DNA from 3 places in the Pseudomonas germanica genome. Region 1 is predicted to be linked to each of the others. Evidence: predicted binding sites of a transcription regulator. Region 1 holds the regulator's gene; each other region holds the start of a gene.
The links. Region 1 encodes sigma-54, which starts transcription at its own class of promoters, with help from an activator protein. Its sites were predicted from a motif close to ANTGGCATNNANNTTGCTNT; they were not measured.

Region 1 (6,445 bases):
GCTCGACCGCGTAGGCGTTATCGGCACTCATCTAAACTCCTTGCGATGCAGCCTCTCACTCGGACGCCTGTCTTTACTTAAAAAGTACGTACATCCCGGGCAGGCCGAACTGGCGGCGAACTATATCACTGCAAAGGCTACGCGCCCAAGGCTTGTACCAGCCTGCGTTCGGCGATATGACAGGTGCGCAGGCTCTTTTCCCGGGTTTTGGTAACGAGTAATGACAAAGCACGACGAACTTGCGTGAGGCTTTGCAACATAACCGCTATAATCGCCGCCTTTTCATCGGGCTATACGATTTCTGACATGAGCCAATCCAGCGACCTGATTCAATCGGCACAACGCACCATCCAACTCGAAGTGGAAGCCGTACAAGGCTTGTTGCCCCATATCGACGCCGATTTCGTACGCGCTTGCGAGATGATTCTGGCCAGTAAAGGCCGTGTAGTCGTGGTCGGCATGGGCAAGTCCGGGCACATCGGCAACAAGATTGCCGCCACCCTGGCCAGCACCGGCACCCCAGCCTTTTTTGTCCACCCGGCCGAAGCCAGTCATGGCGACATGGGCATGATCACTCGTGACGATGTGATTCTGGCCCTGTCGAACTCCGGCTCGACCAATGAAATCGTAACCCTGCTGCCGTTGATCAAACGTCTGGGCATCCAGTTGATCAGCGTCACCGGCAACCCGCAATCGCCGCTGGCCAAGGCTGCCGAGGTCAATCTCAATGTTCATGTCGAGCATGAAGCCTGCCCGCTGAACCTGGCACCGACCTCGTCGACGACCGCAGCACTGGTCATGGGCGATGCACTGGCCGTGGCACTGCTGGAAGCACGCGGCTTCACCGCCGAAGATTTCGCTTTCTCGCACCCGGGTGGCGCCCTCGGCCGTCGCCTGCTGCTGAAAGTGGAAAACGTCATGCACGCCGGACAAGAGTTGCCGCAAGTCCAACGCGGCACGCTGCTCAAAGACGCATTGATGGAAATGACTCGTAAAGGTCTGGGCATGACCGTCATCCTTGAAACCGACGGCAAACTCGCCGGGATCTTCACCGACGGCGACTTGCGCCGCACGCTGGATCGCAGCATCGACATCCGCAGCGCCACCATCGACCAGGTAATGACGGCCCACGGCAAGACTGCCCGCCCGGAAATGCTGGCCGCCGAAGCCCTGAAAATCATGGAAGATCACCGAATCAACGCATTGGTAGTCGTAGACGAGGAAGATCGCCCGGTCGGCGCCTTCAACCTCTCCGATCTGCTGCGCGCAGGAGTCATGTAATGAGCAACGATCTGCTGCAACGCGGCAAAGCGATCAAACTGGCGGTTTTCGACGTCGACGGCGTCCTCACCGACGGTCGCCTGTACTTCCTTGAAGACGGCAGCGAGTTCAAGACCTTCAACACCCTCGACGGTCAAGGCATCAAAATGCTGATGAACGCCGGCGTGCAGACCGCTATCATCAGCGGTCGCAAGACACCCGTCGTTGAACGTCGAGCGAAAAACCTGGGGATTCCCCACCTGTTTCAGGGCCGTGAAGACAAACTGGTCGTGCTCGACGGCCTGCTTGCGCAACTGGGCCTAAGCTATGAAGAAGTCGCCTACCTCGGTGACGATCTGCCCGACCTTCCGGTGATTCGCCGTGTTGGTCTGGGCATGGCCGTAGCCAACGCCGCCGATTTCGTCCGCGAACACGCCCATGGCGTAACCCGGGCCCGTGGTGGCGAAGGCGCCGCCCGCGAATTCTGCGAATTGATCCTGCGCGCCCAGGGCCGCCTCGATGCGGCCAACGCCGCGTACCTGTGAGCCAAACCATGTTCAGCAAAAAATTTCGTAACTTCCTGCTGTTTGGCTGCATCGCTGCGATTTTCGCAGCGGTCGGCTATTGGAATATCAGCCCGGAACGCTTTCTCGACAAACCACCGGTCACCTCGGTTGAAACGCCTATCGACTGGTATGCAACCAACACGCATACCCTGCAATACCTGCCGGATGGCAAGGTGCAGTATGAAATGACGTCCGAAAAAGCCGAGCACGTTAAGGCAACCGACGTCACGCTCGTGACCAAACCCGACCTGAACATGTATCGCGGAACAGAATTCCCGTGGCACGTGACCAGTGAGCGCGGTGAAGTGAACTCAGGCGGCACCGAAGTCGAACTGATCGATTCGGTACGCGTTGCGCGCACCGATGAAAAGAAGCGTGACATCCTGATCACTTCCACTCGCATGACCGTGTTCCCGCAGCAGGAATATGCGCAGACCGAGCAACCCGTTAGAATCGACGGCGCTGGCGGTGTATCGACTGGCGTTGGAATGAAAGCGTACCTGAAGGAAAGCAGGATACACCTGCTATCGAACGTAAGAGGACAGTATGAGGCTCGTTAAAACCCTCCCTATTTTGCTCAGTCTGGGCGCAGCACTGGGAAGCGTGAGCGCCTGGGCTCTGCCGAACGATCAGCAGCAACCTATCCGCATTCAGGCCGACGACGCCCAACTGGACGACAAGAACGGCATCGCCACCTATAAAGGTGATGTGATCATCACCCAAGGTTCGATGATCGTTAAAGGCAACACCGTCACCATGACTCGCGCCCCGAATGGAGATATCGACGTAGTGACCTCCGTGGGCAACCTGGCTTATTTCGAGCAGCTGCAAACCCAGGGCGACACCAAACCGGTTCAAGGCTACGGCGTGACGATTCAATACCACGCCCAGCAAAACCGCGTCGTGCTGATCGATAAGGCCAAGGTCGTCGACAAAGACGGCAACGTCACTCAGGGCGAGAAAATCGTCTACGACACCGTGAAGAAACTGGCCAGCGCTGGTCGTGCTACCGGCAGCAAGGTCACCGAGGCGCGTCCGCGCATCGACATGGTGATCCAGCCGAAGAAGAAAACCGACGAGAAAACCCAGTAATGGCAACTCTGAAAGCTCAGCACCTGGCCAAGGCCTATAAAAGCCGCCAGGTCGTGCGTGACGTCAGCCTGTCGATCGACAGCGGCCAGATCGTCGGCCTGCTCGGCCCGAACGGCGCCGGCAAGACCACGTGTTTCTACATGATCGTCGGCCTGGTACAGGCCGATCAGGGTCGCGTGCTGATCGACGATCTGGACGTCAGCCACCAGCCGATGCACGGTCGCGCCAAGGCCGGTATTGGCTATCTGCCGCAAGAGGCGTCGATCTTCCGCAAACTGTCGGTGGCCGACAACATCATGGCCATCCTCGAGACCCGTCAGGAGCTCGACAAGGCCGGCCGTCGCAAGGAGCTGGAAAGCCTGCTGCAGGAATTCCACATTAGCCACATCCGCGACAACCTTGGCATGAGCCTGTCCGGTGGTGAACGTCGCCGGGTGGAAATCGCTCGTGCATTGGCAACGGCACCGAAATTCATCCTGCTCGACGAACCGTTCGCCGGTGTCGATCCGATCTCGGTCGGCGACATCAAGCAGATCATCCACCACCTCAAGGCCAAGGGCATCGGTGTATTGATCACCGACCACAACGTCCGTGAGACGCTGGACATCTGCGAAACCGCTTACATCGTCAACGATGGTCAACTGATCGCCGAAGGCGATGCAGAAACCATCCTGGCCAACGATCTGGTCAAGGAAGTGTATCTGGGCCACGAGTTCCGCTTGTAAGCGTAACAGTGCCCGGTGCGCCGCCCGGGCGCTGTATCGATTCAAGCAGGAATTAATACGCTTTAATTGTTACAGCGCTCTAGGCAAACACTTCAGTTTCAGGCATATAATTTGCTTAAGTTTGGCGCCCCGGCGCCCTGTAGTGGATGGCGCATAGCGCCGGCGAATAAGGTGTTAAGCCCCTGCCATGAAACCATCGCTAGTCTTGAGAATGGGCCAGCAGCTGACGATGACACCGCAGCTGCAACAGGCCATCCGCCTGCTCCAATTGTCGACCCTGGATCTGCAACAGGAAATCCAGGAGGCTCTGGAATCCAATCCGATGCTCGAACGCCAGGAAGAAGGCGACGACTTCGACAATTCCGATCCCATGGCCGACAACGCCGAACAGAAGCCCAACACCGAGATCCAGGAACCCTCGTATCAGGAAACCGCGCCCACGGTGGACAACCTGGAGGAAGGTGACTGGAGCGAGCGTATCCCCAACGAACTTCCGGTCGACACCGCCTGGGAAGACGTCTACCAGACCAGCGCCAGCAGCCTGCCCAGCAGCGATGACGACGAATGGGACTTCACCACCCGCACGTCCGCCGGCGAGAGCCTGCAAAGCCACCTGCTGTGGCAACTGAACCTGGCACCGATGTCCGACACCGATCGCCTGATCGCCGTGACCCTGATCGATTGCATCAACAATCAGGGCTACCTGGACGAAACCCTCGAGGAAATCCTCGAGGCGTTCGATCCGGAACTCGACATCGAACTCGATGAAATCGAAGCCGTCCTGCACCGCATCCAGCAATTCGAACCGGCCGGTATCGGCGCGCGCAACCTTGGCGAATGCCTGCTGCTGCAATTGCGTCAGCTACCCGCCAAGACGCCGTGGCTGGCGGAAGCGAAACGTCTGGTCAGCGATTACATCGACCTGCTCGGCAGTCGCGACTACAGCCAGTTGATGCGGCGCATGAAGCTCAAGGAAGACGAGCTGCGCCAGGTCATCGAACTGGTGCAAAGCCTCAATCCGCGCCCTGGCTCGCAAATCGAATCCACTGAAGCCGAATACGTTGTCCCTGACGTCATCGTGCGCAAGGACAACGAGCGCTGGCTGGTCGAGCTGAATCAGGAATCGGTACCGCGCCTGCGCGTCAACGCCCAGTACGCCGGTTTCGTCCGTCGCGCCGACACCAGCGCCGACAACACCTTCATGCGCAATCAGTTGCAGGAAGCCCGCTGGTTCATCAAGAGCCTGCAGAGCCGCAACGAAACCCTGATGAAAGTAGCGACCCAGATCGTCGAGCATCAACGCGGTTTTCTGGAGTACGGCGACGAAGCCATGAAGCCGTTGGTTCTGCACGACATCGCTGAAGCGGTCGGCATGCACGAATCGACCATTTCCCGGGTGACCACACAGAAATTCATGCATACCCCGCGCGGTATTTATGAACTGAAATATTTTTTCTCCAGCCACGTCAGCACCTCCGAAGGCGGCGAATGCTCGTCCACGGCGATCCGCGCGATCATCAAAAAACTGGTTGCCGCGGAAAATCAGAAAAAGCCGTTGAGTGACAGCAAGATCGCTGGTTTACTGGAGGCACAAGGCATTCAGGTGGCTCGCCGCACCGTCGCCAAGTACCGCGAATCCCTCGGGATCGCGCCTTCGAGCGAACGCAAGCGGTTGATGTAAGCCACGTTACAGCGTTCCAGTGGCAGGCTATCCGGCCTGCCGCTTTATGCACTGGCAACGAAGGAGAAGCTGTATGCAAGTCAACATCAGTGGACACCAACTGGAAGTGACCCAACCTCTGCGTTCCTACATCGAGGAAAAACTCCAACGACTGGAGCGCCATTTCGACAAGATCACCAACGTGCAAGTCACGATGTGCGTCGAAAAGCTGAAGCAGAAAATCGAAGCCACCTTGCATATACCCGGCAGCGAAGTGGTCGCCAACGCGGAACATACCGATATGTACGCGGCGATCGACGCCTTGACCGACAAGCTGGATAAACAACTCAAAAAGCATAAGGAAAAGACCCAGAGCCTGCTCCAGGGCGCTACCGGTCGATAACCCCCCACCCCATGATCCGACTTGAAAGTATCCTGACCCCCGGCCGTTCCCTCGTGAACGTGCCGGGCGGCAGTAAAAAGAAAGCCCTCGAACAAATTGCCAACCTGATCGCCCGCGAAGTGGCGGATCTGGAGATGCAAGATGTCTTCGAGGCGTTGATTGCCCGTGAAAAACTCGGTTCCACCGGTTTTGGTAACGGCATCGCCATTCCCCATTGCCGCCTCAAGGGTTGCACTGCACCGATCAGTGCGCTGATGCACCTTGATGCTCCGATTGATTTCGACGCCATTGACGGCGCACCGGTTGACCTGCTGTTTGTTTTGCTGGTCCCGGAGGCTGCCACCGATGCGCACCTGGAGCTGCTGCGCCAGATCGCAAGCATGCTCGATCGCAAGGAAGTGCGTGAAAAACTGCGCAGCGCTCCAAGCAATGAAGCCTTGTATCAGGTTGTCCTGGACGAGCAGAACGGGCACTAATCATGCGCTTGATCATCGTCAGCGGCCGTTCCGGCTCGGGTAAAAGTACGGCTCTGGATGTCCTTGAGGACAACGGCTATTACTGCATCGACAACCTGCCCGCAGGTTTGCTGCCGGAACTGGCCGAACGCGCGCTGATTCACACGGAACTGGCGCAGCCGCTGGTAGCCGTGTCCATCGATGCGCGCAACCTGCCGAGCCACCTGACACGCTTTCCCGAACTGCTTGAAGATGTCCGGGCCAAACACATCCAATGCGACGTC
Region 2 (6,445 bases), 660 kb from region 1:
GACCCATCAGTTTCAGGATACGGCCGTTGCGACGCTTGCCATCGGCACCGATCGCCACAACCGGAGTGTTCGGCTTGACGCGGCCACGAGCGATACGGCCAACACCGATAACACCCAGGAAGCTGTTGTAGTCCAGAGCGGAGATCTGCATCTGGAACGCGCCGTCACGGTCAACAGCCGGAGGCGGAACGTGGTCGACTACCGCTTGGTACAGCGGGGTCATGTCTTCAGCCATGGCGGTGTGATCCAGACCGGCAATGCCGTTCAGGGCCGAAGCGTAAACAACCTGGAAGTCCAGTTGTTCTTCGGTCGCACCGAGGTTGTCGAACAGGTCGAAGATCTGGTCCAGAACCCAGTCCGGACGTGCGCCTGGACGGTCAACCTTGTTGATCACCACGATTGGACGCAGGCCGGCTTCGAAAGCCTTCTTGGTCACGAAACGGGTTTGCGGCATAGGGCCGTCTTGAGCGTCAACCAGCAGCAGAACGGAGTCAACCATCGACATTACACGTTCAACTTCACCGCCGAAGTCGGCGTGGCCCGGGGTGTCCACGATGTTGATGTGGTAGCCGTTCCAGTTGATGGCGGTGTTTTTCGCCAGAATGGTAATACCGCGCTCTTTTTCCTGGTCGTTGGAGTCCATCACGCGCTCGTCGTTGAGCTCGTTGCGCTCCAGGGTGCCGGATTGACGCAGGAGTTTGTCTACCAGGGTGGTTTTACCATGGTCAACGTGGGCAATGATGGCGATGTTGCGTAGATTTTCGATCACTTGTGTATCTCGATCAGAGGATTCGGTTTGCTGACAAGTCTTGGCAGCGATTAGCAGTAGTGTCCGGCATGGCCGTTACAGCTTGACGGCGGTGTCGGGGGGCCGGTGACGCAGGCCACAGGCAAACAGCCCCGGGCACTTAGCTCGGTCGATAAACGCGCACATTGGCATGCCCCTCACTGAGCAAATGGTGAGCATGCAGGCGACTCATCACGCCTTTGTCGCAATACAGCAGGTACTGGCGAGTCGGATCCAGCTCCTTGAAACGAGCGTTCACTGCGTAGAACGGCATCGTCTGTACTTCTACGCCAGCGAGTTCCAGCGGCTCATCCTCGGCGGCATCCGGGTGACGGATGTCGATCACGATCTGACCGGCCAGTGCTTCGCTGACTTCTTCAATCTGTACGTCCTGGCCCAATTCGTCGATCACCCGATCGATCGGCACCAGTTTGGCGTTTTCGAGCGCACGCTCGAGCACCGCCATGTCGAATTCTTTCTCTTCGTGCTCAACGCGACCGCGTTTGGCGGCCGTCTTCGGATTGACCGAAATGACCCCACAGTACTCCGGCATGTGCCGGGCGAAATCGGCGGTGCCAATCTCGTTGGCCGTGTCGATGATGTCCTGTTTGTGCGCCACGATCAGCGGACGCAGGACCAGTTTGTCGGTCACGCAGTCGATCACCGACAGATTCGGCAGGGTCTGGCTCGACACCTGGGAGATCGCCTCGCCGGTAACCAGCGCTTCGATGTGCAGGCGATCGGCGATGTTGGAAGCCGCGCGCAACATCATACGCTTCAATACGACGCCCATATGACTGTTATCGACTTTGCCGAGAATTTCGCCCAACACTTCTTCGAACGGAACACTGACAAATAGCACGCGTTGCGAGCTGCCGTACTTCTTCCAGATGAAATGCGCGACTTCCATCACGCCCAATTCATGGGCACGACCGCCCAGATTGAAGAAGCAGAAGTGCGTCATCAGGCCGCGACGAATGATCTGGTACGCCGCAACGGTTGAGTCAAAGCCGCCGGACATCAATACCAGCGTCTGCTCCAACGCACCGAGCGGGTAACCGCCGATGCCGTTGTGCTGGCTGTGGATAACAAATAACCGTTTGTCGCGAACTTCGATGCGGACTTCGATTTCCGGCGCTTTCAGGTCAATACCGGCAGCACCACACTCACGGCGCAGCTTGCTGCCGACGTATTTTTCGACGTCCATCGAGCTGAAGGTGTGCTTGCCCGCGCGCTTGCAGCGCACCGAAAAAATCTTCCCGGCCAGTGCATCGCCATAGTGCTGTTTGCACTTCTCGGTGATGTCGTCGAAGTCGCCCAGCGGGTACTCGTCGATCTGCAGAAAGTGCGCGATGCCCGGCATGCAGGTCAGGCGCTCACCCATCTCTTTCAAGGCTTTGGGGTCGGTAACGCGGGTTTCCAACTCGAGATTGTCCCACACACCGTTCACCACCACGGCCGGGTCCAGGTCACGGAGCACGGTGCGGATGTTCTTGGCCAACTGGCGGATGAACTTCGTCCGGACAGGTCGGCTTTTGATGGTGATCTCGGGGAAGACTTTTACGATTAGTTTCATGAAAACAGCGCGCGAACGGCCAGCCGAAAAAGGGGGGCGCGGATTATAGCGGAAATTGCTCAAGGTTTAACCAGTTAATGTGCAGAAGGTTTTGCACGCACCAAAACAGGTCATTTCTGACTTAAGACGCTACATTAGAGGGCGAGATTTTCCGCAATCAGGTGCTTTGCACCTTTATAAGCGTGAATTTGGGGCAAAAAACCCATGCTGGGGCACTGGCATGCAATTTGCTCCCTTGTGAGGCAGGTTGCCTTGGCAGAGTATTCGCGCCGGCATCACCCAAATTCAAGGGCATCCACTACCAAGCCCGAAGCCACCCGGAGGACATATGTCGAAGACGGTTCAACTCATCAAAGATCATGACGTCAAGTGGATTGATCTGCGCTTCACGGACACCAAAGGCACTCAGCACCACGTGACCATGCCGGCTCGCGATGCGCTGGATGAAGACTTCTTCGAAGTCGGCAAGATGTTCGACGGTTCCTCCATCGCTGGCTGGAAAGGCATCGAAGCCTCCGACATGATCCTGATGCCGGTTGACGAAACTGCCGTTCTCGACCCGTTCACCGAAGACGCCACCCTGATCCTGGTGTGCGACATCATCGAACCTTCGAGCATGCAAGGCTACGACCGCGACCCACGTGCGATCGCCAAGCGTGCCGAAGAACACCTGAAAGCCACCGGTATCGGTGACACCGTGTTCGCTGGTCCAGAGCCAGAATTCTTCATCTTTGACTCGGTGAAATTCAAGTCGGACATCTCCGGCTCGATGTTCAAGATCTACTCCGAGCAAGGTTCGTGGATGTCCGACCAGGACATCGAAGGCGGCAACAAGGGTCACCGTCCAGGGGTCAAAGGCGGCTACTTCCCGGTTCCACCGTTCGACCACGACCACGAAATCCGTACCTCCATGTGCAACGCACTGGAAGAAATGGGCCTGACCGTTGAAGTTCACCACCACGAAGTGGCGACTGCCGGCCAGAACGAAATCGGCGTTAAGTTCAACACCCTGGTGAAGAAAGCCGACGAAACCCAAACCCTGAAGTACGTTGTCCACAACGTTGCTGATGCATACGGCCGCACCGCGACCTTCATGCCGAAGCCACTGTACGGCGACAACGGTTCGGGCATGCACGTACACATGTCGATCTGGAAAGACGGCAAGAACACCTTCGCCGGTGAAGGCTATGCCGGTCTGTCCGATACCGCTCTGTACTTCATCGGCGGCATCATCAAACACGGTAAGGCCCTGAACGGCTTCACCAACCCGGCGACCAACTCCTACAAGCGTCTGGTACCAGGCTTCGAAGCTCCGGTAATGCTGGCCTACTCGGCTCGCAACCGTTCCGCTTCGATCCGTATTCCTTACGTGTCGAGCCCGAAAGCCCGCCGTATCGAAGCACGCTTCCCGGATCCGGCTGCCAACCCGTACCTGGCCTTCGCAGCTCTGCTGATGGCCGGTCTGGACGGTATCCAGAACAAGATCCACCCAGGCGACGCAGCTGACAAAAACCTGTACGACCTGCCGCCTGAAGAGGCGAAAGAGATTCCACAAGTTTGCGGCAGCCTGAAAGAAGCCCTGGAAGAGCTGGACAAGGGCCGCGCGTTCCTGACCAAGGGCGGCGTGTTCTCCGACGACTTCATCGACGCTTACATCGCGCTGAAATCGGAAGAAGAAATCAAGGTTCGCACCTTCGTACACCCACTGGAATATGAGCTGTACTACAGCTGCTGATCCGGTAGCGCTGCGTTACGTGGCGTGAGTGAAAGAGGCCTCCTTCGGGAGGCCTTTTTTATTGCCCGCGATTTATGGCGTCACGCAGATCCTTGGGAGCGAGCCTGCTCGCGAAAGCGTCGTATCCGTCACCATCACTGTCAATGACGCACCGCATTCGCGAGCAGGCTCGCTCCCACAAGGGATTTGTGGTGTCTGAATGATCTCTGGATGTTTGCCGGGTTGGGCCAACCGCCGCGTCTGGCCTATGCTGCACCCCATCGCTTTCAATCCCGGTCGATTTCATGGGTCGCACCTTTCTCTACATTCTGCTGCTGATCGCCCTGCCCGCCGCCGCGCAGATCTACAAGTACACCGATGCCAACGGCAACACGGTCTACAGCGATCACTCGCCCGATGGTGTGCGGGCGCAGCCGGTGGAGTTGCCGCCGCTTAACAGGGTCGAGCCGCAAACACCGAGTACACCGCCTGCATCCAGCACCGAAACCCGTGAGCCTGCGCGCAAGGCCTACGACATTCTTGAACTCGCTGGTCTACCCACCGAAGAGGCCCTGCGCGCCAATAACGGCACGTTCACCGTCCAAGTGCTGATCAAGCCGCGTCTGCAACCGCCGCATCAGTTAAGGCTGGTATTGGACGATGAGCCTTACGGCCAGCCGAGCAACGTGCCGATCCTACAATTGGTGAACGTTGATCGCGGCGAACATCGTCTAGCGGTGCAGGTGATTGACGGGCAGACGGTCATCCAGCAGAGCGCGCCAGTCCCTCTCAGCGTACAGCGGGTGCACAAGCCATGATTCGTGCGTGGCTGATCGCGGTGCTGGCGCTGCTCACGCTACAAGCATCGGCTGAGGTGTTCACTTATATCGATGCCCAAGGTAATCGCGTCTACACCGACCAGCCGCGTGGCAATGCCAAGCGCGTACCGATCGCGACCAGCAATCGCATGTCCGCAAACCCCACCGTCGCCGTGCCGATCACGACTGCAAAAAAAACCCCAGAGCAACCGCCCTTCCACTACGACATGCTGCGCATTCTAGTACCTGAACCCGATGCAACGATTCGCAGCAGCGCCGGCGAAATCATCGTCAGCGTCACCAGCGAACCGGGCCTGCAAAAAGGTCATCGTTATCGACTGCTGCTGGATGGCCAAGCCACCGGCGAACCGGGGCTGAGCCCGGTCTTCCCGCTAAACAACATCGATCGTGGCAGCCACAATCTTTCGGTGGAAATCCTCGATGCCGAAGGGCGCACGGTGGAACGCACTGCCAACCAGCCCTTCCACATGCTACGCATATCCCTCGCACAGAAACGCCAGGTCAAGCCGTGCACCACCGACGGTTACGGCATCCGTCCGGAATGCCCCTTGAAAGACAAACCGCCCGAGCCGAAAAACCCCTTTCTGCGTTTCTTCTAACGCCATTCAGCTTTGCGCACTATATTGGTGCACAAGACTGCACCGTACCCATATCTCAACCCATTTTGGTTCGAAAGTACCCGCGAGCGCTGGCCGACTGCCACGCAAAAGAGCGTCAAACGCCTGTTTCATGGGTTGAACGCTTCTTTTCGGAGCCTTGGTTTGGTTTTTGCATTTTCCCGATACCGACGCTTGTTACTTGCGCACGCTCCGCCCCCAAAAGAGGCTCTGATGACTATTAGCGACGCAATCCACCGTTTGCTGCTCGACAACCTGACCACCGCCACCATCCTGCTCGACGCCGAATTGCGCCTTGAGTACATGAACCCGGCGGCGGAGATGCTCCTCGCCATCAGCGGGCAGCGCAGCCATGGACAGTTCATCAGCGAGCTGTTCACCGAATCCACCGAGGCGCTCAATTCCCTGCGCCAGGCAGTGGAGCAGGCGCATCCGTTCACCAAGCGCGAGGCGATGCTTACCGCCCTCACTGGCCAGACGTTGACCGTGGATTACGCGGTGACGCCAATCCTCAGCAATGGCGCGACCATGCTCCTGCTGGAGGTCCATCCGCGTGACCGCTTGCTGCGGATCACCAAGGAGGAGGCGCAGCTGTCCAAGCAGGAAACCAGCAAGATGTTGGTACGCGGCCTCGCTCACGAGATCAAGAATCCGCTCGGTGGCATCCGCGGCGCCGCGCAATTGCTGGCCCGCGAACTGCCGGAAGAAAGTCTGCGCGATTACACCAACGTGATCATTGAAGAAGCCGACCGCCTGCGCAATCTGGTCGACCGCATGCTCGGCTCGAACAAACTGCCGTCGCTGGCGATGTGCAACGTTCATGAAGTGCTGGAGCGCGTCTGCCAACTGGTCGAAGCGGAAAGCCAGGGCTGCATCACCTTGGTGCGTGATTACGACCCAAGCATCCCCGAC
Region 3 (6,445 bases), 2.0 Mb from region 1:
GTCCGTGCCTTCCCAGGCATAAATACTGATTTTTGCTGCCTTGACCGCCATGTTCAGTCCTTGGTGACCCGGTTGATTTCTTCAAGACTGGTGATGCCTTGCATGGCCTTGTGCAGTCCGGAGGTGCGCAGGTCGTCGAAGCCGTCGCGGCGCATCTGCAGGTCGATTTCCAGCGAATTGCCTTCGGCCATGATCAAGCGTTGCAGCTCCGGTGTGTTTTTCACCACTTCATAAATCCCCACGCGTCCTTTGTAACCGCCGTTGCAGTGATCGCAACCGACCGGCTCGTAGATCGTGAAATGGCCGATGCGTTCCTCGGGGAAGCCTTCCTTGAGTAAGGTTTCGCGCGGGATCTCGATGGCTTTTTTGCAGTGGCTGCACAGTTTGCGCGCCAGGCGCTGGGCGATGATCAGGCTGACCGAGGTAGCGATGTTGAAACCGGGAATACCCATGTTGTGCAGGCGCGTCAGGGTTTCCGCAGCGCTGTTGGTGTGCAGGGTCGAGAGCACCAGGTGACCGGTCTGCGCAGCCTTGATCGCAATCTCGGCAGTTTCCAGATCACGAATCTCGCCGACCATGATCACGTCCGGGTCCTGACGCAGAAACGAGCGCAGTGCCTGGGCAAAGTCGAGCCCTTGCTTGGGATTGACGTTGACCTGGTTGATGCCTTCCATGTTGATTTCCACCGGGTCTTCGGCGGTGGAGATATTGATGTCGACGGTGTTGAGGATGTTCAGGCCGGTATACAGCGAAACGGTTTTACCCGAACCGGTCGGCCCGGTGACCAGAATCATGCCCTGTGGCTGCTTGAGTGCGGCCATGTACAGGTCTTTCTGCTCTGGCTCATAGCCGAGCGCGTCGATACCGATCTGCGCGCTGGACGGGTCGAGAATCCGGATCACCACTTTTTCGCCCCACAGGGTCGGCAGCGTGTTGACCCGGAAATCGATCGACTTGCTTTTCGACAGGCGCATCTTGATCCGCCCGTCCTGAGGTTTGCGCCGTTCCGAAATATCCAGGCTGGCCATGACTTTCAGGCGTGCGGCGATGCGCCCGGCCAATTGAATCGGCGGTTTGGCAACCTCGCGCAGGATGCCGTCGGTGCGCACCCGCACCCGGTAGTTTTTTTCGTAAGGCTCGAAGTGCAAGTCGGAAGAGCCACTCTTGATCGCATCCAGCAACATCTTGTGCACGAAGCGCACCACCGGCGCATCGTCGGCGTCGAGCCCGCCGATGGCGTCCTGCTTGCTGTCGTCGACGGATTCGACATCGACCCCGTCGAGATCGACATCGGCCATGTCCTCCAGACCGCTGGTGTGGGTGTCGAAGAATTTCTCGATGGCATCGGTAAGTTTGTCGTCCTCGACCAGAATGGCTTCGGTGCTCAGCCCGGTACTGAACTGGATGTCGTTGATTGCTTGATGATTGCTCGGGTCGGAAATGCCCACGAACAGCTTGTTGCCGCGACGCCACAAGGGCATGGCGTGATGCTGACGCACGAGTTTTTCGCTGACCAGGCCTTTGGGCTGGGTTTCCTTGTCCAGGCAGTTGAGATCAAGCAAGGCCATGCCGAAATGCTCGGAGGCGATCTCGGCGACCTGTGAGCTCTTGACCAGTTTGTTCTGCACCAGATAGCTGACCAGCGACAGACGATTGCGTTGGGCCTGTTGCCAAGCTTGCTGGGCGCTTTTTTCCGTGAGCAGTTCGGCCTGGACCAATTGCTTGGCCAGACCGCTCAGAGCGATGTCATTCATGGGGATTCCGCACGCTTGCCGTTCATGACTTATAGCCTAGTCAAGTGACAGCGCCAAACACGGCGGGTGCAGGTGACAAAAAGTGTCAGATAGTGCGGTTGCAGGTTGTAGGAATTGGCGTTGCAAGCGCTTCGCGCCCCAATGGGCGGGTCTTGAAGGCATTGGCATGGCCTATGCTGCGTCACTTTCAGATCATGAGATTTCGACTCATGCATGGAGCGTGTCTATGAAAAAACAACAAGGGTTTACGCTGATCGAACTGCTGATCGTGGTGGCAATCATCGGGATTCTGGCGACCATCGCCTTGCCGCAGTATTCCAAGTATCAGGCGCGGTCGAAGGTGACGGCGGGGCTGGCGGAAATCAGTGCGATGAAAGTGCCGTTTGAGGATGTGATCAATCAGGGCACCGATCCTACCAATACAAACGTGGCTGGCAGTGCAACTGTTTTAACCTCCAACTGCTCAGTGTCTGCAACAGGTACCGCATCTTCGGGTGCAGGTTCGATCGTCTGCACGATTAAAAATGCGCCAGGTCCGGTGCTGGATAAAACCATCACGCTTACTCGTTCCTCCGGAACCGGTGCGGGCGTATGGACTTGCGGTACGACCGTTGCACCGGACTATTCGCCAAAAGGATGTACTGCCAGCGGTACCTGAGTTGTTGATGGACTGCCAAATGCCCCGCAATGCGGGGCATTTTTCTTGGTTCACACTTCTAAAAAGCTTCAATAATTTCAGCGTCTTAGGAACTTTCCCAAAAACCGCAACTTGCATGCGAACATTGGCCAGTTCATGCAAATTGCATGATTTCGGAAATTGGTGATATCTGTAAGTTATTGATTATTAAGAATATTGTTCGTTCGAAAAAGTTGGCACAGCGTTCGCAACTACCTTGGTAACCCTGCTGACAAGACAACCAGCAGACTTTCCAGAAAAACAGGAGTTACTCGTATGAAGAAGTTCGCTATCACTGCCGCTGCTGCTACCGCGCTGACCCTGACCATGGCTTCCGGTGCATTCGCACAATCCACTCAGGCTACCCAGGCTCCAATGACTCTGGCTGCCGGTGAAGTCACCCAGGCGAAAGAAGCTACTTCCGACACTTGGATCACTACCAAAGTCAAAGCTGACCTGGTAACCGAAAAAGGCATTCCAGGTACTGACATCAAAGTAGAAACCAACAAAGGCGTTGTATCGCTTTCGTCGACTACTGCTGTAACTGAATCGCAGAAAGACGTTGCTGTTGCGATCGCTAAGAAAATCAAAGGCGTTAAAGCGGTCTCCGCTGACGGCCTGAAAGCCGAGTAAGGCATGACTTCTCGCCTGGACCGGGAGAAGGCGCGACAGACGGGCCGAGCAATACGTCTGCCGCAACTTTAGAGTTCATGCGAACGGTCACACGGAGGTGACCATTACGGGCCCCGGCACTTGTGTCGGGGCCTGTTCTATTTCAGGGACGAAAGAATCAAATGGCACCACAAAACAACTGTAGGAGTGAGCCTGCTCGCGATAGCGGTGTATCAGCCGATTAATGTGTTGACTGACACACCGCTATCGCGAGCAGGCTCACTCCTACAGGGGGGATCGGTTTCGGGTCAGTTACCGCGTTTGCTGTTGATCTGCCGCAGGCGATTGCCTTCGAAGCGCAGGTATTGGTACATACCGTTGCTCGGGCCGTAGGTCCACTCCTCGACCTGAAACTCCTCGCGGCGGTTGGCGCTGCGCTTGTAACCCAAGACATCACGGCTGACCGGCTCACCACACTTTTGCAGGACTTCGCTGGGCCGGTCGCCAAGGCTGATCAATTGACTGCCGCAGCGCAGCGTATCGGACGCCGAGGCGTGACTGGCCGCGAAGGTCATTGCGATCAAGGCCAGCCACTGCAGTTTCATCACTCGGCATCCAGATGCATTTGCGTGACCACGCGGCCATCGCTTTCGGCCTCGCCCAGGTTGGCGTCGATGAAGTACACGCGGTCGTCTGCCAGTTGGCCTTTATCGACCAGATAATCCTTGATGCTGCTGGCACGGTCCTGACCCAACTGACGCAGCAGCACATCGCTGCCACTCCAGAACTGGATCACGCCTTCACGCATCTTCGCCGTGCGTTCTTCCTTGCCCAGATCCTTCCATTCGGCTGGCGGCTGGGTTTTCAGACGGGTGCGGTAAATGCCTTCGAGCAGTGGACCTTTTTCGCTGTCTGGCACTTGCAGCAACGAAGCTTGGGCCGGGACTTTATCGCCGCGACGTTGGAGCATCTTGTAGTAGTTGTACTGGTATTCACGTTCCAGACGTTGCTCGGCGAGTAACGGGCCGTCACTGCTTTTGGCGGCAGTGCCTTCGATCTCCAGACGCAGTGCCGGACGCTCCTTCAGCGCTTGAGACAGTTTGATCAGCGCCGCTTCGGCATCCTTGCTCAACTCGCTGGAACCCGGAGCAAACGACACGGTGCCAAGGTCTTGCGAACTGCCACCACTGATCAGCCCGCCAATCATTTTGAAGGGGGCGGCAGCGGCTTTGACGATGAGATTGCGCAGGGTCTGCCAGACAATCGGCATCACGCTGAATTGCGGGTTGTTCAAGTCGCCGGTCACCGGCAACTCGATGGAGATCTTGCCGTCGACGTCCTTGAGCAAGGCAATCGCCAGTTTCAGTGGCAGGCTCACAGCATCCGGGCTGTCGACTTTCTCACCGAGCTGCAATTGCTCGACCACCACTTTGTTTTCGGCTTTTAGCTGGCCCTTGGTAATCAGGTAATGCAGGTCGAGGTTGAGCCGGCCCTTGCGGATGCGGTAACCGGCGAATTTGCCGGAGTAGGGCGTCAACGTGGTCAGCTCGACGCGTTTGAAACTGGTGGCGATGTCGAGGCTGGCCATCGGGTCGAACGGATTGACCGCGCCCTTGATGGTCACTGGAGCATAGCGATCGACCTTGCCTTTGATGTCGACGCTGGCCGGTTTCGCCTGACGGCTGTCGATGGTGCCGATCTGGCCGTTGAGCTGCTGCACGGCGGTGGCGAAGTTCGGCGTCAGGCTGAAGTCGGCGAAGTTGGCAGAGCCGTCGTTGATCGCGATGCCACCGATGTGAATGCCCAACGGTTTCTCGTTGCTGGCCTGTTTCGCTGCGGTGCTTTTCGCGCCACTGTCGGCCGGTTGCGGGATCAGCAGGTCGTCGATGTTGGTGGTGCGATCGTCGTTGATCATGAACCGCACATAAGGCTGGAACAGGTTGACCTTGTCAATCGACAGGCTGTCGCCGTGCTGATAGTTCAAGCCTTCGACCACCACCTGCTGCCACTTGAGGAAATCGCGGGTTTTCAGGGTGTCGAGGGTGTGCAGTTGATCGATCTGCGCGCGCCCGGTGACGCTTAGGGCCAGCGGCTCGGTGCTCTTGAGATTGACCTTGAGATCACTGCCGAGCATGCCGCTGCGCAGTTCCAGGCGAATGAATGGGTTGATGTAGGACTGCGCGACGCGCAGGTCGATGTCCTGGGTTTTTACATTGAGCTGGGCGTTGACCGGGGCGAGATTGACCGTGCCGTCAGCCGTGATCTTGCCTTGTTTGCCCACGCCGCTATCGAGCTTGAGCTTGAAGGGCGAGCCGTTGAGGCTGTCGAAATCCTGCAGATCGACATTCAGCGGGGTGATGTCCAGTGCTACTGCCGGTTTGGCCGAGCGGTCGGCCAGATGCACGGTGTAATTGCGCAATTGCACGTCTTTGAGCAGCACCTGCCACGGTTTGCTCGGCGCCGGTGGGGTTTTCGGCGAGTCGGCAGCTGCCGGTGTGTTCGCCGGTTCGGCAGCCGCTTTGGCAGCCGGTTTCGATGGCTGGCTGGCAAACAGTTTCTGCCAGTCGAGTTGGCCGTCGGCTTCGAGCGCCGCCCAGGTTTCCAGTTTGTTGCTGCGGATCTTGCCGACTACGACTTGTTGTTTGGCCAGATCCACCGAGGTCTCGCTGACGTCGAGGCGTTCAAGTTTCGCCAGTGGCCGCCCGTCCGGAGCCTTGATGGCGAATGGCGCGATGCTCACTGCGACATTGTTCAACTGCAGTTCGGTTTCTTTCGACAGATTGAGTTTGTATTCGCTGCTGAGGCTAATCACACCATCTTCGAGTACCAGCGGTACCGAGTCACGCACGTAGGGCCAGAACGCTTTCATCTTGCCGTCGGTGACTTTCAGGGTGCCTTCGGAAGTGAACGGGATCAGGCTGAAATTGCCACTCCAGTCGATCCGGCCACCGGCCGGGCCGATGGCGACCAGGGTCATGTCGGCGCTGTCTTCGGGCAGGGTGCTGAGGTTTTTCAGCTCGAAGCTGAGGTCATCGTAGAGAAACTCGATGGGTTCGCTGGGGCGCACGTCCTCAAAGTGCACGACGCCGCCGGCCAGTTTGATGTTGTCGATGCGCAGCGGGAAGGGCTTGGCGTCCGGGTCGGCCGGTGTCGGCTCGCTGGCCGGGACATTGAACAGGCCGAGCAGGTTGAGCTTGCCGTCTTTGGCGAAAAGGATTTCGGTCTTTGGCTTGTCCAGCTCGATGTTCGCCAGATGCAGAGCTTTGGTCCACAGACTGTCGATTTGCAGGTCGGCGTACAGGCGATCGAAACCGACCTGCTCCTTGCCCGGCTCGCCGATCACCAGTCCCCACAAGGTAACTTCAAGGCTGAACGGGTTGAGCTCGATACGCTGGATATGCGC

Region 2: a site for sigma-54 is predicted at 2,578-2,597, ahead of glnA (type I glutamate--ammonia ligase). Genes of this name have one in related genera too.
Region 3: a site for sigma-54 is predicted at 1,915-1,934, ahead of J0G10_RS26385 (pilin). Genes of this name have one in related genera too.

The regions. Positions count from the first base shown of each region.
Region 1 covers NZ_CP071586.1:1,284,444-1,290,888, reverse strand. Annotated here, with positions in the region: gene J0G10_RS05550 (ATP-binding cassette domain-containing protein) at 1-31, opposite strand, end outside; gene J0G10_RS05545 (KpsF/GutQ family sugar-phosphate isomerase) at 307-1,281, shown strand; gene J0G10_RS05540 (KdsC family phosphatase) at 1,281-1,805, shown strand; gene lptC (LPS export ABC transporter periplasmic protein LptC) at 1,814-2,386, shown strand; gene lptA (lipopolysaccharide transport periplasmic protein LptA) at 2,373-2,918, shown strand; gene lptB (LPS export ABC transporter ATP-binding protein) at 2,918-3,643, shown strand; gene J0G10_RS05520 (RNA polymerase factor sigma-54) at 3,831-5,324, shown strand; gene hpf (ribosome hibernation-promoting factor, HPF/YfiA family) at 5,398-5,706, shown strand; gene ptsN (PTS IIA-like nitrogen regulatory protein PtsN) at 5,718-6,182, shown strand; gene rapZ (RNase adapter RapZ) at 6,185-6,445, shown strand, end outside.
Region 2 covers NZ_CP071586.1:627,184-633,628, reverse strand. Annotated here, with positions in the region: gene typA (translational GTPase TypA) at 1-769, opposite strand, end outside; gene thiI (tRNA uracil 4-sulfurtransferase ThiI) at 909-2,363, opposite strand; gene glnA (type I glutamate--ammonia ligase) at 2,692-4,098, shown strand; gene J0G10_RS02785 (DUF4124 domain-containing protein) at 4,383-4,895, shown strand; gene J0G10_RS02780 (DUF4124 domain-containing protein) at 4,892-5,515, shown strand; gene glnL (nitrogen regulation protein NR(II)) at 5,747-6,445, shown strand, end outside.
Region 3 covers NZ_CP071586.1:5,958,719-5,965,163, reverse strand. Annotated here, with positions in the region: gene J0G10_RS26395 (type II secretion system F family protein) at 1-51, opposite strand, end outside; gene pilB (type IV-A pilus assembly ATPase PilB) at 54-1,754, opposite strand; gene J0G10_RS26385 (pilin) at 1,981-2,412, shown strand; gene J0G10_RS26380 (BON domain-containing protein) at 2,707-3,063, shown strand; gene J0G10_RS26375 (DUF2845 domain-containing protein) at 3,351-3,647, opposite strand; gene J0G10_RS26370 (DUF748 domain-containing protein) at 3,647-6,445, opposite strand, start outside.